DNA from 4 places in the Vreelandella neptunia genome. Region 4 is predicted to be linked to each of the others. Evidence: predicted binding sites of a transcription regulator. Region 4 holds the regulator's gene; each other region holds the start of a gene.

Region 1 (3,894 bases), 460 kb from region 4:
GGTCACAATCACTTGGCGCTCAATAATGTTTTCCAACTCACGAATATTGCCCGGCCATGGGTAGCGCTGAAGAATTTCCAACTGGGCGGGGGGAATGCGCACGCCGGGTTTATTAAACTTCAGGCAGGCACGCTGTAAAAAATGCCGTGCCAGCAGCGGTACATCTTCTATTCGTTTGCGCAACGGTACCGAATCAATCGGGAAGACATTAAGGCGGAAATAGAGATCCTCACGAAAGTGGCCCTCTTCGATCATGTCACGTAGATCACGGTTAGTAGCAGCAATCACCCGCACATCTACCTCGCGGGTACGGTTATCGCCCACCCGCTCAAACTGCTGATCCTGCAGCACCCGCAGTAGCTTGCTCTGCAGTTCCAGAGGGATTTCACCGACTTCATCCAAAAATAGCGTGCCGCCGTGGGCAAGCTCAAAGCGCCCAGGGCGATCCTGTACCGCGCCGGTAAAGGCGCCTTTGACATGGCCAAAAAACTCGCTTTCAAACAGATCACGGGGAATAGCAGCACAGTTCACGCGGATCAGCGGTCGATCGCTGCGCGAGCTACCGGCATGAATGGCCCGGGCAATCAGCTCTTTGCCGGTACCCGACTCGCCGCTAATCAACACGTTGGCGCTAGTGGGAGCGACCAGCTCAATCTGCTGGATCAGTTTTGCCACCGCCGGGCTATTGCCAACAATATCGCGGTGGTTAAGCTCCGCTTTTATCTCTTCTTGAAGGTACTCATTCTCCAGTTCCAGACGCTGTTTGAGTGACTCCACTTCTGCAAGGGCATCACGCAACTGCTGCTCGGCGCGCTTGCGCTCACGAATATCGCGAAATAGCACCACCGCCCCGACCAAACGGCCCATTTCAAAAATAGGGGTGCTGGTGTACTCAACGGGAATCGCCTCACCATTTTTGTGCCAGAACACCTCGTTATCGACGTGGTGCACCTGGCCGTCGCTGAATGAGGCGTGGATAGGACACTGCTGCACCGGGAAGTGGCTGCCATCGGCGTGGGTATGATGAAACATTAGGTGCGCATCGTGGCCTACCATATCTTCGGTACTCCAGCCCAGAATTCGCTCGGCGGCAGGATTCACGAAGGTGGTTTTTCCTTCAGCATCCAGGCCGTAAATCCCCTCACCCGCTGCGCCCAGAATCAGCTGGTTCTGCTTTTCAATCCGTTCGAACACCTGTTCGACCCGCTGCCAACCCACTTCCCCCTGGCGGTGTTGGCGGCCTAATTCCGCTTTTGCTCGCCGCTGCTCAGCTTTATTGCGGTCTATCAGCGTCAGTAACAGCTGTGAAGAGTCTTCAATATGCTGGGCATAAACTTCTACCCGATAAGGCTGGCGCAGCATGTCTAGTATCACCAGGTCATCCGACCAGGCCGTTTTTTGCACCAGCGTCTCATCGGTGAAGCTCACCCATAGCGGCAGTGAAGCACTTAAACGATGGCTAAAAGGCGCCTTTAGAGGCAGTGCTTCATTAATATTGAGCAACTCACAGGCGGCAGAGTTAGCGTCCAGTAACTTATCGGCATAAGGGTCGACCACTATCATCGCCAAAGGTGAAAAAGCGACCATCAGCGCCGCGGTGTGATTGCGTTGTTGCTCATCCATTGCATACCTCATGGCTCTAGGTGGTCTCTCCTTAACCATTCAATTCCCGCGCCAATTACGACATTTCGTAAATAAAGCAACGAAATATCGTTAATTACGATTTTTCGTAACTCGATATGCAATTCAAAAACTCCTTCAAAAAACCAATTAATTTATTAAAAACAGACGATTAAAAACAATACGCGCGAGTTGGCACACAAATAGCAATAGCTATGTGGATAGTGCGATAGCGCCATACGCTTAATCTCTTTTGCACCAGGACGGCGCAGCCATCGGTTTTATTGCTCCTATTTATTACTCCTGCCAGGAAACACTAAAACTCTAGGGTTAGGCGTTAATTAACCGAAATGACACAGGAGACATACTTATGTCTTATCTAATGCCAAGTGAATTTGTCACCAAGTTGGTGGATCAGGGTGAGTCCAAAGTCTATATGGGTACTCGGGATACGCTTATCCGTTCCTTTATGGCGGGGGCGACCCTAGCGTTGGCAGTTATTTTTGCCATTACCATCGCGACCCAAACAGGCCACTTTTTAATTGGAGCACTGCTCTTCCCCGTGGGCTTTGTGATGCTCTACCTGATGGGCTATGACCTGCTCACTGGTGTTTTTACGCTGGTACCTCTTGCATGGCTCGACAAAAGACCCGGTGTGACACTGCCGCGCATGCTGAAGTGCTGGGCGCTGGTGGGTCTTGGCAACCTTGGAGGTGCCCTATTTATCGCCACCTTCGGCTACCTGAATTTCACCATGGGCGGCACCGAGGAGATCAACGCTGTCGGCCAAACGATGATGGCCGTTGGAGAAAGTCGCACGGTGGGTTATCAGGAGGCGGGGATTGCCGGCTGGATCGTGCTCTTCCTGAGGGGCATGTTCTGTAACTGGATGGTCTCCATGGGCGTGGTGGGCGCCGCCATCTCCACAACGGTGTCCGGCAAAATCATGGCCATGTGGATGCCAATTATTGTGTTTTTCTATCTCGGTTTTGAGCACTCCGTGGTCAACATGTTCCTGTTCCCAATTGGTCTGATGATGGGCGCTGACTTCACTCTGTATCAATACATCATGTGGAACGAGATTCCCACGGTACTGGGTAACTTGGTCGGCGGCCTGACCCTGGTTGGTCTCGTTCTTTACACCACCCACGTCCGTACCCAAGCCAAAAAAGTGTTGTCTTGATCACAGCCTATTAGGCAAAAAAAGGGCTTCAAACGCCCTCCCCTATAAAGGAGAACCATCATGGATAAGCTCGAAATGCGTCACACCCTGCTCGCCGCCAAAGCGCGTAAAAAGATGAGCTGGGATGATATTGGTAAAGCGGTCAACATGTCGCCAGTCTGGGTCGCCTCCGCCTGTTACGGTATGAACAGCGCCAGCCAAGAGGTTGCCGCTAAGCTTTGCGACACACTGGGTGTGGAGAGTGATGTCACCGACGCCCTGGTGGCCTTCCCTACCAAAGCCTGGGATGAAGCGATTCCCCAAGACCCGTTCATCTACCGCCTGTATGAAGTTGTCGGCGTTTACGGGGAGACTCTTAAAGACGTGGTACAGGAGAAGTTTGGCGACGGCATCATGAGCGCCATCGACTTCACTATGGAGGTCGACAAAATCGAAGATCCCAAAGGCGACCGGGTATTACTCACCATGAACGGCAAGTTTTTGCCCTATAAGTCTTGGTAAGACTCAGCTGAAAGACTCGAGCCTCACCACGCTGCGTTCAACCGCCGAACGGTAACCGGCACCGAACAGCAGCAGGTGATTCAGCAGCGGATAGAGCTGAAACAGGGCTTCACGCCTCGGCCATTCGGTCGGGGCGTTGCCGTTCCAGTAGGCGTCAAAAAAGGCCTCCCCTGGCGAACCAAATAGTGTCAGCATCGCCACATCAACTTCCGGGTAGTGGCGATAAACGGCCGGATCGATAAGCGCTGGTCCCCTGGTAGTGAAAAGCACATTCCCCGACCAACAATCGCCGTGTAGCAAGCTGGGCGGTGCATTCGGCAACCAGCGCTCTAAATCATGGGCTAAGCGCTCGATACGCCCTCGCAGCTCATTACTCAATAGACCACGTTGGTGGCACGCCTCACACAGGGGAAGTAGGCGACGCTCGCGCTGAAAAGCTCGTCCGTCGCTAAGCGGGGTATTCGGCTGAGGCGTTTGCCCACAGGCATTATCTTGATGCCAGCCGTGGGCATCGCCAATTACGCTGTGCAGGCCGCGCAGCCCTTCACCAAGCGCGGCCTCGCTCTTCGGCTCCACGGGCACTGTGTCTA
Region 2 (3,894 bases), 1.4 Mb from region 4:
CTGATATGCAGCTGTTCGGCGTTGCGGCGGGCGACTTCGCCGTGAATATCGCCCAGTTCAGGCCGGGGGGCGAACAGCGATTCAGGCTGTGGCTGCTCCTCTGGGTCGGCCCAGGGCAGCGCTGAAAGCGGTAAGCGTAGGCCCATGGGCGAGTCACCGGGCACCAGGAATAAGTGGTCGCGCTTGAGCGGCCAGCGGCCGCTCTCCCAGCGGTGAGCTTGGCTGATCGAGTGGCGCAGCGGCAGGGCGTAGCCCACCACTTCGTCCAAGCCTTGCTCTAACAAACGAGCTAAACGGTGGCGTTCGGCGTCATCTTTGAGATTGGCTTCCCGCGGATCCACATTGACGGGCAGCGACTGCTCTTTCCAGAGGTAGTAGTAGGCATCCTCAAACGCCGGAATCCAGTAGCGTTCCGCCACCCCCAAGCGTTCGCTAAGGGCCTTGGTGAAGCGATGCGCCATCGCATTATCAACGTCTACCTTGGGGGCGCCTTCCATACAGGCCAGCCACTGGGGATCTCGCCATAGCGGCACGCCATCTTTACGCCAGTAGCAGGCTAGCGCCCATCGGGGCAGCGGTTCACCGGGGTACCACTTGCCCTGCTGTTGCTGAATGGCGCTGCCGGGCGCATAGGCGGCCTGCAGCCGGGTTAGTAGTGCCTCGGCGCGTTCGCGCTTGTGCTCGCCTAGCGCTTCGGTGTTCCACTGTGGGCTCTCCATATCGTCGATGGATACGAAGGTGGGTTCGCCCCCCATGGTGAGGCGTACGTCCTGCTGCAAGAGTTCGGCGTCCACTTGGTCTCCCAAGGCGCAGATGCGCTGCCACTGTTCATCGCTATAGGGCTTGGTGACCCGTGGATCTTCATGGATGCGCTCGACCTCCATGGTGACATCAAAAGTGACTTCACACTTATCCGAAAATCCGGTGATGGCCGCGGCGCTACCGGTCGTCGGAGTGGCGGCGAGGGGAATGTGTCCTTCGCCAGCGAACAGGCCCGAGGTGGGGTCGAGACCTACCCAGCCAGCGCCGGGCAGGAAGACTTCGGTCCAGGCGTGCAGGTCGGTGAAGTCCACCTCGCTGCCGCTGGGGCCGTCCAGCGCTTTAACATCGGGTTTGAGCTGAATGAGATAGCCGGACACAAAGCGTGCAGCGAGGCCCAGATGGCGGAAAATCTGCACCAGCAGCCAGGCGCTGTCGCGGCAGGAGCCGCTGGCGAGTGTCAGTGTTTCTTCGCAGCTCTGAACCCCGGGCTCCAGGCGCACCAGATAGCCGATGTCGTCCTGTAGACGTTGATTAAGCGCGACCAGGAAGTCGACGGTGGTAGTTGGTTCGCGGGGCACGGCTTTGAGCCACTCCAACAGCCGCGGCCCTGACTCGGTGATTTCAAGATAGGGGCTTAGTTCTTGGCGCAGCGCTTCTGGGTAAGCAAAGGGAATCGTTTGCGCAATATCGTCCAAGAAGAAATCGAACGGGTTAATCACCGTCATCGGGGCGATTAGCTCGACGGCAATGGTTAGCTCTTTGCGGGGTTCAGGGAACACCACTCGGGCATTGAAGTTGCCAAACGGATCCTGTTGCCAGTTTAAAAAGTGGTCATCGCCGGAGAGTTTGAGCGAGTACGCTTCGATATGAGTGCGGCAATGGGGCGCCGGACGCAGCCGAATAACATGGGGCGAAAGACGCACCGGACGGTCAAAGTGGTAAGTCGTACGATGATACAAGGCAACGCGAATGGTCATGGGCCACCCTCAAAAGAGCCGCTATTAATCGGCTGGTCGGTTGGGTTAAGGAATAACCGAACGTTTCGCAAGTATCGTTCCACTTTTACTATTTTGCAGCCGCTATCTTAACTAAGACGTTTAACTAAAGTGGAAATCGCGTTATGCACCAACTTGATGCCACTTGTGCGCACCAAGATAGGGCGTAAAGGCGCTTTAAGTAGCTCTTGCTCCCTGTCACGTAGTGTTTAAGTAAGCGAGCGTTGAAATATCGCAAAAGATGGTACGCATTTTGCTCTCAATTGTTTGATTGTTTTGCACGCGGCAGGCCTACACTGAGCATTAAGCAAGTTGCCGCTTACACCCCCAGCGCCAGGAGAGCGCCCATGAGCCAAGTGAATTGGAATAACTATGCGTGTCGTGATTACTACGATGAGCTGATGGCCGCACCCGGACAGCCACGTGACTCTGCGGGTGAGTTGTGCAACATGTTGGCAAGGTTCAGCGCCGAGGAGTTAGCTGAGCGGAAAACAGCGGCGGAGATCGCGATCCGTACCATGGGGATTACCTTCACCGTCTATTCTGAAGGCGCGATGATTGATCGCGCCTGGCCCTTTGATATTGTGCCGCGGATTATTCCCGCCAGTGAGTGGCGTAAAACCGAGGCGGGCCTTAAACAGCGCGTGCAGGCACTGAATCTATTTATCGATGATCTCTACCACGATCAAAAGGTCATTAAGGACAAAGTGTTGCCTGCCGAGGTGCTGGCACAGTCGGTTAATTTCCGCCCCCAGTGTGTCGGCATTAATCCCCCTCACGGCGTATGGGCCCATGTGTGTGGCTCCGACCTCGTACGCGATGGCGATGGGACGCTCTACGTGCTGGAGGATAACTTACGCATTCCTTCCGGCGTCTCCTACATGCTGGAAAACCGCAATGTCACCAAGCGGGTGCTGCCGGAGCTGTTTGCCTCAGGCAAAATTTTGCCTGTTGATGATTATGTCGCTCAGCTATACGACATGCTGGCGGCGATGTCGCCAAGGCACGGGGATGACCCCCAGGTAGTAGTACTAACCCCTGGGATCTACAACTCTGCCTACTTTGAGCACGCCTATCTTGCCCAACAAATGGGTGTCGAGCTGGTGCAGGGAAGTGATCTACTCGTTGATGACGATGATGTGGTGTACATGCGCACCGTGGAAGGGCTGCGTCGGGTCGATGTTATTTACCGCCGGGTAGACGATGAGTTTCTCGACCCGGAAGCGTTTAATCCTGAATCCATGCTGGGGGTAGCGGGCCTAATGCGTGCCTGGCGGGCAGGGAAAGTAGCACTCGCCAATGCGCCGGGTGCCGGTGTGGCGGATGACAAGGTCGTTTACGCCTTCGTTCCCGCGTTGATTCGCTACTACCTCGACCAAGAGCCGCTGATCCCCAACGTGCCCAGCTATCTGTGTATGTTCGAGGACGACCGCCGTTACGTACTTGACCACCTGGATGAACTGGTAGTGAAACCGGCCAATGAGTCAGGGGGCTACGGCATGCTGATTGGCCCACGTTCAACCAAAGAGACCCGCGAAGAGTTTGCCCGCTTGATAGAGGCGAATCCGCGCAACTATATGGCGCAGCCCACCCTGGCACTATCAACTACGCCTACGCTGGCGAATGGCTTGGCGCAGCCGCGCCATGTGGATTTACGCCCGTTCATACTCTCGGGTCCTGAAATTCATGTCACCACCGGGGGCTTAACACGGGTGGCATTGGTTGAAGGGTCGCTAGTGGTGAACTCTTCACAAGGTGGCGGCAGTAAAGATACCTGGATTGTAGAAACCGACGATAAGGCGGCAGCGGCCGCGGTGAAAGGAGTCTAATGCCATGCTGTCACGCGTTGCAGAGAACCTCTACTGGATGGCGCGCTATATCGAACGAGCGGAAGATACAGCGCGCTTACTGAGCGTCAATAGCCACCTTATGCTCGATTTGCCGGGTCGCTTACCGCTTGGTTGGGCACCGCTTATCGAAATGACCGGCAGTCTGGAAGCCTTTACCGCACGCCATACCGACTTTGATGAACGCAATGTCGTGCACTTTTTATGCGCCGATACCGACAATGATATTTCGATTATCTCCGCGCTTGCCAGTGCCCGTGAGAACCTCAGAACCACCCGGGATGTGGTGC
Region 3 (3,894 bases), 1.4 Mb from region 4:
GTTAAGTGGGCTTCCGCTTCGCTGGTCAGCACCTTGATATCCGTGGTCAGCTCTTTCGCCGCTTCGGCTAAAAAGTGCCGCGTTAAGCGCGGAATGTCTTCACGGCGCTCGGCAAGCTTGGGCAGATGGATACGGATCACGTTCAAGCGGTGAAACAAATCCTCCCGGAAGCGGCCGTCGTCCACCAGCACCTCAAGGTTTTGGTGGGTGGCAGCAATAATGCGTACATCCACTTTGACCGGGGTATGCCCACCAACGCGATAAAACTCGCCATCGGCCAGCACGCGCAGTAGCCGCGTTTGAGTTTCAGCGGGCATATCGCCTATTTCGTCCAAAAACAGCGTGCCGCCGTTAGCCTGCTCAAAACGCCCCTGGCGCTGCTGGGCCGCACCGGTAAACGCGCCCTTCTCGTGACCAAACAGCTCAGACTCGATCAAGTCGCGAGGAATCGCCGCCATGTTGAGAGCAATAAACGGCTTGCCCGCTCGCGGACTGTGCTGATGAAGCGCCTGGGCAACGCGCTCTTTACCGGTACCCGATTCCCCGTTAATCAACACCGTGATGTGGGAGTGAGAAAGACGGCCAATGGCGCGAAACACCTCCTGCATGGCGGGCGCTTCACCGATAATTTCGGCGTTTAAACCTTCCGGCACGGCGACTGGACGCTGGCGCTCCCGAGCGTGGGCCACGGCGCGGCGCACCAGCGCCAGGGCCTCGTCAACATCAAACGGCTTGGGCAGGTATTCAAACGCCCCGCCCTGATACGAGGCTACGGCGCTGTCCAGGTCGGAGTGCGCGGTCATCACGATCACCGGCAAGTCAGGATGCGCTTCGCGTACCCGGGACATAAGATCCAGCCCATCGATGCCCGGCATACGAATATCGGTGACCAGCACGTCGGGTGGGTTTTCCAACAAACGCGTCAGGGCAACGTCGGCGCGCTCGATACACTCAACGTCAAGGTCGGGTTGCGCCAAGGCGCGCTCCAACACCCAGCGGATAGCGCGGTCATCATCGACAATGACCACCCGCGCAACATCATTACGTGCAGCCTCAGTCATGACGCTTCTCCGGTGTAATTAATAACCATGGGAATCAGTAAACGAAATTCGGTGTGTCCAGGGCGTGAGTCGCATTCGATCAATCCTTGATGCTGATGCAAAATCGATTGGGCGATAGAAAGCCCAAGGCCACTGCCTTCCGCGCGTCCCGACACCATTGGGTAAAACAGCGTTTCCTGCAGCGCTATCGGAACCCCAGGGCCGTTATCGATGACCGCGACTTCACTCACCAGCCGGTGGCGTTCAGCACCAAGGGTAAACTGGCGACGGGCTCGGGTGCGCAGTATTAAGCAAGGTTCCGGCGTTTGCGCATCACTCATGGCCTGCACCGCATTACGGGCCACGTTGAGCACTGCCTGAATCATTTGCGACTCATCGCCGGAAAGGTCGGGCAAGCTGGGGTCGTAGTCACGGCTGATGGTCACACAAGGGTGTTCGGCAATCAGCAGCGCCCGCACTCGCTCCAGCACTTTATGAATATTGACCGGCTCGTGTTTAAGCATCCGGTTAGGTCCGAGCATGGAGTCGACCAGATCGCGCAGCCGATCCACCTCCTCCACAATAATATGGGTATATTCGCGCAGCGCCGGGTCGTCTAGATCCCGCTCTAATAGCTGCGCCGCCCCGCGAATGCCACCTAACGGATTTTTGACTTCATGGGCGAGCCCGCGGGCCAGCACCTTGATGGTCTCCTGGCGAGTGGTCAACGCCTCTTCCCGAGAGATCTGCATCAGCCGATCCCGCGGCTCCACTTCCAGCAGCAGCTCATCGTCGGATAACGGCGTCACCGTGTAGTCAACCGTTAGCGGTTCACTATTCAACGGGGTAATGCGCGCTTCACGCTGGGTATAGGGGTGAAACGCATCCCGCGCCTTGGCCAATACATCGTCAATGCTTTCATCCCCGCCGAGTAGCGTGTCCAGGCTAATGCCGTGAACACGGCTAAGGCTGACCGCTAGCAACGCTTCAGCGGCAGGGTTCATCCAGCGCACACGCAATTCGCCGTCTAGCAGCAATACCGCCGTGGTGAGATGTTCAAGCAAACGCTGATGCATGGTGGTGTCCTGAAAAATCGCGTCTTCCATCGCCGATACAGACCTACAGGTGGATGATCAATGAGGGAGCTGCAAAAAGCGCGCCAACTATGCATTGATGCCCATTTGCACGGCTTGCGGGCATCGCAACGGAAGCGGGTGGATCGTTTTAGCGCACTTGTCGTGCCAAACGCCCCTGGCAATGCACCACTTTAGTGCATGCAGGTTTTGGAAAGAAATATATAGGCCTGTTTTTTCTGGTAGCGCTTTTCTAATCGCGTTGATGAAGGCGTTTTTTAAGGAACCGTAATCGTCACCGCTGCCGTGCGGTGCTGCAAACGCTGGCTGCTATCCAGCAGCTCTGCCTGGAGCTCGTATCGCCCCGTGGTTAGGCCCGTTAACCAGAAGACATCACTGTGCAGCGCTGTCTGGCTAATCTCGCCATTCACCAACAGCCGCACCTGATGGTCGTCGCGCAACGGTGGCGCAACAGTCACCTCCACCGCGGTCATTCCTTCTTCCACCTGTGCGCCTTGCTGGGGCAGAGCGATCGAAAAATGGTCGTAGGGCATAAAGGGCTGCCCCGGTTTACCGCGTGGCCGTACAGCGGCGGGTGAGGCTGCACTTGGATTGGGGTTGGTGAGAGCAGCGCTTAACGCAGGCGGCAGGCTGGGCAACGGCGCTAATTCCAACGCCTCGCCACCGCTACCTGGGTTATCGGTAAAGGTAACGTTGCCGTGCTGATCGGTCACCCGATAAACCGTCTGCCCGAACGCCGAGCTAACCACTACTCCCACGCCTAAGAGAGCTACCAGCACACTGCTTATCGCTACTGTATTGATTTTGCTCATAGCTCTCCTTGCCACGCTTCTAAGCCCCTAATAACAAAAAACCCCGCCGTAGCGGGGTTCTCTTAGCAATCATTGTTACCACCGCCTGGCTGATAGTAACAGCCAGGGGCGAGTAACGCTGATTAACAGCTGTAGTACATATCAAACTCGATGGGGTGAGTGGTCATACGAATACGCTCCACTTCTTCCATCTTGAGTTCGATGTAGGCATCGATCATTTCGTCAGTAAACACGCCGCCTTCGGTCAAGAACGCACGGTCAGCGTCGAGGGCTTCCAGTGCTTGATCCAGGCTGTGCGCCACAGTCGGTACTGACTTGCCTTCTTCTGGCGGCAGGTCGTACAGGTTTTTGTCCATGGCATCGCCAGGGTGGATCTTGTTCTTGATACCGTCGATACCCGCCATCAACATGGCAGAGAACGCCAGGTAGGGGTTGGCAGTCGGATCAGGGAAGCGCGCTTCAACACGCTTGCCTTTCGGGCTAGCGGTGTAAGGAATACGGATTGAAGCAGAACGGTTACGGGCACTGTAGGCCAGCATGACCGGCGCTTCGAAGCCAGGCACCAGACGCTTGTACGAGTTGGTAGAAGCGTTAGTAAAGGCGTTCAGGGCACGGGCGTGCTTGATGATGCCGCCGATGTAGAAAAGCGCCATTTCAGACAGGCCAGCGTACTCGTCACCGGCGAACTGGTTGTTGCCATCTTTCCAGAACGACTGGTGTACGTGCATGCCCGAACCGTTATCACCGACCAGCGGCTTCGGCATAAAGGTGGCCGTTTTGCCGTAAGCATGCGCCACGTTGTGGATCACGTACTTCATTTCCTGAACTTCGTCAGCTTTCTTCACCAGCGTGTTGAATCTAACGCCGATTTCGTTCTGGCCTGCGTTGGAAACCTCGTGGTGGTGCACCTCGACGGTCTGACCAATCGCTTCCAGGGTGTTACACATT
Region 4 (3,894 bases):
GAGTAGCAGAGTAGCGCTCAAGCAGTATGCGTGCGTCGGTAGTTAGGTAAATCACTTGAAAGTCGATTTTACGCTGACGCAACTCCTCTAACAAAGAGGGTAGGCGCTCCAGCGCTCCCGGCAAATTGCGGGCATCAATACTGACCGCCAGATGGGTGCGATCGCCCTGGTCACGCAGTTCATCCACCAATGATCCCAGCAGCATAGCGGGGAGGTTGTCAATCGCGTAGTAGCCAAGATCTTCCAGCGCTTGCAAGGCGATAGATTTACCTGACCCGGAGCGGCCGCTAATGATCACCAGTTGCATAGAGTCTCTCTTTGCTTTGATCAAGCTGCGTTGAGGGTGGTGAGCGAATAATCTGCTGTGCCCTGAACAGGCTTTCAGACCCTTAGGTCGCTGATTGCTCGCGAATTTTAGCGGTAATCAGCTCGAGCAGTTCGCGCTGGCTGGCTGCTTTACGCAGCTGCTGGCGCGTGTCCGCATCATTCATGATGGTCGCTACCTGCCCCAGTAGTGAGAGATGCGTGTCATCTGCCTCTTCGGGTACCAACAGGACAAATACCAGATCTACCGGATCGCCGTCGATAGCATCGAAATCGATTGCTTCAGCCAGCTTTAAAAACCCGGCGATAGGGGCGGTGCAGTGGGGGCTCCGCGCATGGGGAATAGCCACGCCGTTACCAATACCCGTACTACCTAAGCGCTCGCGGCCGATTAAACGGCTAAACACTTCTTGGCTGTCCAGGCTGGGGATATTTTGGGCAATAAAGGTGCTGTAAAACTCCAGCACCCTTTTTTTGCTACCCCCGGGTACGTCATACAGAACACGTTCCGGGGGGAGTATGGTTTCCAACGTCATTGAATTAACGCACACCAGCGCCTTGGGCGCGAGCTTGTGCTTTTTCCTTGTGTTTAACGAGTTGACGGTCGATTTTATCCGCTAGCGCGTCGATAGCGGCGTACATATCACTGTCTAGGGCTTCCGCATGTAAGTCAGCACCTGCTGCGTGCAGCGTACAGGCGGCCTGCTGGCGCTCTTTCTCCACTGATAAGGTGACTTGCACCGTAGTTATATTGTCGTAATGGCGCTCTACACGCTCAAGCTTTTCGTTGACATAGTCACGCAAGGCGTCAGTCAGTTCTACGTGATGACCAGTGATATTTACTTGCATTGACGTGCTCCTTATCCATCGGACTGTACTTCGATTGTAACCCTTTTTGCCGCGTTGCAAAGCCCTTGTCGAGAGTTTCCCTGAAACGTTAGCGAAGTTAGCGCAAACGGCGCCGTTCACTAGATGAGGGAATGCCCATGGCTTCACGGTATTTCGCCACCGTACGACGCGCCACTTGAATCCCTCCCTCGCCTAACAGCGTCACTAAGCGACTATCTGAAAGCGGCTTGCCGGGCGGCTCCTCTTGAATCAGTTTCTTGAGACGTGCCCGGATGGCAGTGCTGGAATGGCTATCGCCATCTTGACCGCTCACCTGGCTTGAGAAAAAGTATTTGAGTTCAAACACGCCTCGAGGTGTATGGATATATTTTTGCGTCGTTACCCGTGAAATAGTCGACTCGTGCATCTCGACGGCTTCGGCAATATCGGCCAGTATCAATGGCTTCATGGCTTCTTCACCGTGCTCCAAAAAGCCAATCTGGCGGGTAATGATTTCGCGACCCACACGCAGCAGCGTATCGTTTCGGCTAGAGAGGCTTTTGATCAGCCAGCGCGCTTCCTGGAGGTGTTCTTTGAGAAACTGATTGTCCTGGCTCTTGTCCGCTCGCTTAATCAAGCTGGCGTAGTCCGGCTGAATGCGCAGCCTTGGCAGGGCTTCTGGGTTGAGTTCTAAGTGCCAGCCTTCGTTATCGTGGCGCACGACTAGGTCGGGGGTAACATAGCTATCGTCGGTGTCGCCGTAAGCGCTGCCTGGCCGTGGGTCTAGGCTGCGAATCAGTAGGATGACGTCGGTCAACTGTTCGTCGTCGAGCCCTAGGCGGCGCTTCAGCAGGCGCATATCGTCTTTACCAAGCGCTTCGAGAAACTGCCGCACTAAACGGCGAGCGGGAACCAGCAGTGGCGTATCATCGGGGAGGGCGGCGAGCTGCAGCATCAAGCATTCACGCAGATCCCGGGCAAAGATGCCGGTCGGCTCAAACTGCTGGAGCTTGAGCAGAATGGTTTCCACTTCGCGTTGACTAAGCCCGTCAATGCCCTGGGCGCGCAGGCCTTCACGGATGTCGTTGAGCGGTTGGGTTAGGTAGCCGTTAGCGTCGAGCGCGTCGATTAAACTCTCCGCGACAAGCTGCTCGCGGGCGCTAAAATCGGTCATGGCAAGCTGCCATAGCAGGTGGCCATGCAGGCTTTGCCCTGCTGCCTGACGCTCAAAATCAGGGCCTTCGCTGCTGCTACCCCCCTGACTGCCCATATCTTGATAGGTATCTGACCAGTCGCTATCTACCGAGAGCTCAGTAGGGATGCTCTCTGACCACTCTTCTTCCTTAGGCTCGCTGACAGCCTGCTCACTAAATTCATCTTCCTGCTCCAGCATGGGATTGGCATCAAGTGCCTGCTGAATTTCTTGACGAAGATCCAGCGTAGAGAGTTGCAGCAGCGCAATGGCCTGCTGCAACTGGGGCGTCATGGTCAGCTGTGTGCCGATACGCAGTTGGAGAGAAGCTTTCATGACCATCTGAGAACCACTCGTTAATCAGAATGCTCCACCCTAGTGCGAGTGAGTGCTTGGCGCAAGTGCAATAAGCATGCCATTGGTAGTAAAGTTGTTTTAAAGCGCTATTTAGGGGCGATGAAGGCGAAACTGTTACAGACGAAAATCGGCGCCCAAATACACGTCCCTTACTTTTTGATTGGTGAGAATCGAAGCCGGCGAGCCACTGGCGATGATTTGCCCATCGCCGACGATATAGGCGATATCGCAAATATCCAGGGTTTCACGCACGTTGTGATCAGTAATCAGCACGCCGATATGGCGCTGTTTAAGCGCACGAATAATGCTTTTAATATCACCTACCGAGATGGGGTCAACGCCCGCAAAAGGCTCATCAAGCAGAATAAAAGCGGGCTCTGTGGCTAGCGAACGGGCGATTTCTACACGCCGGCGCTCGCCCCCTGAAAGGCTCATGCCCAGGTTGTCGCGGATATGGGTAATATGGAAGTCTTCGAGTAGCGCTTCCAGGCGCTGTTCGCGGTCGCTGCGACTAAGCTCTTTGCGGGTCTCGAGTATCGCCATAATATTATCGGCAACCGAGAGTTTGCGGAAAATAGATGCCTCTTGAGGTAGATAGCCAATTCCCGCCGCTGCGCGCTCGTGCATGGGGGCGCGGGTTAAATCCACATCGTCGATACCCACCTTGCCAGCGTCGGACTTGACTAGCCCAACGATCATATAGAATGAGGTGGTTTTACCCGCGCCATTGGGGCCCAGGAGCCCAACGACGCTGCCTTGGCAGATTTCCAAATTGATGTCTTTAACCACACGGCGGCGTTTGTAGCTTTTAGCCAGGTGGTGGGCATAAAGGGTTTTGTTCGGTGTAAGGATGTTGTTCGGCGTAGTGTCAGCAGTTGCCACAGCTTGACTCCCTATTGTTCAGGCTGAAGGGTCATACGTATGCGCTGGGGCTCGCTGCCGTCAACGTCAGAGCGTGCTTGAATCACTTCACGATCAATAAAATATTCAAGTCGCCCGCCGCTAAATTTGTCCTCCTGTTGGGTCAGTTCGGCTTGGTCAATTAACTCAACGCGGCGCTCGGCGACGTGATAAATAATCCGCCGTGCCCAGCCCTCTGTAGGGCCATCTTGCCCTTCGCCTTGATGGCGCAAGTAGGCGCGCTCTCCGGTGGCGGTTGCCGTCGAGAGTTCGCCCGCGTCGTTGCGTTCGAT

What was found. Region 4 encodes sigma-54, which starts transcription at its own class of promoters, with help from an activator protein. Its sites were predicted from a motif close to TGGCACNNNNNTTGCTNT; they were not measured.
Region 1: SR894_RS05265 (formate/nitrite transporter family protein) is a predicted target of sigma-54. The motif match lies at 1,814-1,831, and genes of this name have one in related genera.
Region 2: SR894_RS14075 (circularly permuted type 2 ATP-grasp protein) is a predicted target of sigma-54. The motif match lies at 2,000-2,017, and genes of this name have one in related genera.
Region 3: glnL (nitrogen regulation protein NR(II)) is a predicted target of sigma-54. The motif match lies at 2,185-2,202, and genes of this name have one in related genera.

The regions. Positions count from the first base shown of each region.
Region 1 is NZ_CP140255.1:1,141,089-1,144,982, reverse strand. It holds gene SR894_RS05270 (sigma 54-interacting transcriptional regulator) at 1-1,623, opposite strand, end outside; gene SR894_RS05265 (formate/nitrite transporter family protein) at 1,991-2,803, shown strand; gene cynS (cyanase) at 2,864-3,304, shown strand; gene SR894_RS05255 (fructosamine kinase family protein) at 3,308-3,894, opposite strand, start outside.
Region 2 is NZ_CP140255.1:3,012,927-3,016,820, reverse strand. It holds gene SR894_RS14080 (transglutaminase family protein) at 1-1,739, opposite strand, end outside; gene SR894_RS14075 (circularly permuted type 2 ATP-grasp protein) at 2,105-3,586, shown strand; gene SR894_RS14070 (alpha-E domain-containing protein) at 3,591-3,894, shown strand, end outside.
Region 3 is NZ_CP140255.1:158,848-162,741, reverse strand. It holds gene ntrC (nitrogen regulation protein NR(I)) at 1-1,061, opposite strand, end outside; gene glnL (nitrogen regulation protein NR(II)) at 1,058-2,116, opposite strand; gene SR894_RS00840 (DUF4124 domain-containing protein) at 2,392-2,946, opposite strand; gene glnA (glutamate--ammonia ligase) at 3,069-3,894, opposite strand, start outside.
Region 4 is NZ_CP140255.1:1,605,610-1,609,503, forward strand. It holds gene rapZ (RNase adapter RapZ) at 1-307, opposite strand, end outside; gene SR894_RS07305 (PTS sugar transporter subunit IIA) at 390-860, opposite strand; gene hpf (ribosome hibernation-promoting factor, HPF/YfiA family) at 865-1,173, opposite strand; gene SR894_RS07315 (RNA polymerase factor sigma-54) at 1,271-2,686, opposite strand; gene lptB (LPS export ABC transporter ATP-binding protein) at 2,816-3,583, opposite strand; gene lptA (lipopolysaccharide transport periplasmic protein LptA) at 3,595-3,894, opposite strand, start outside.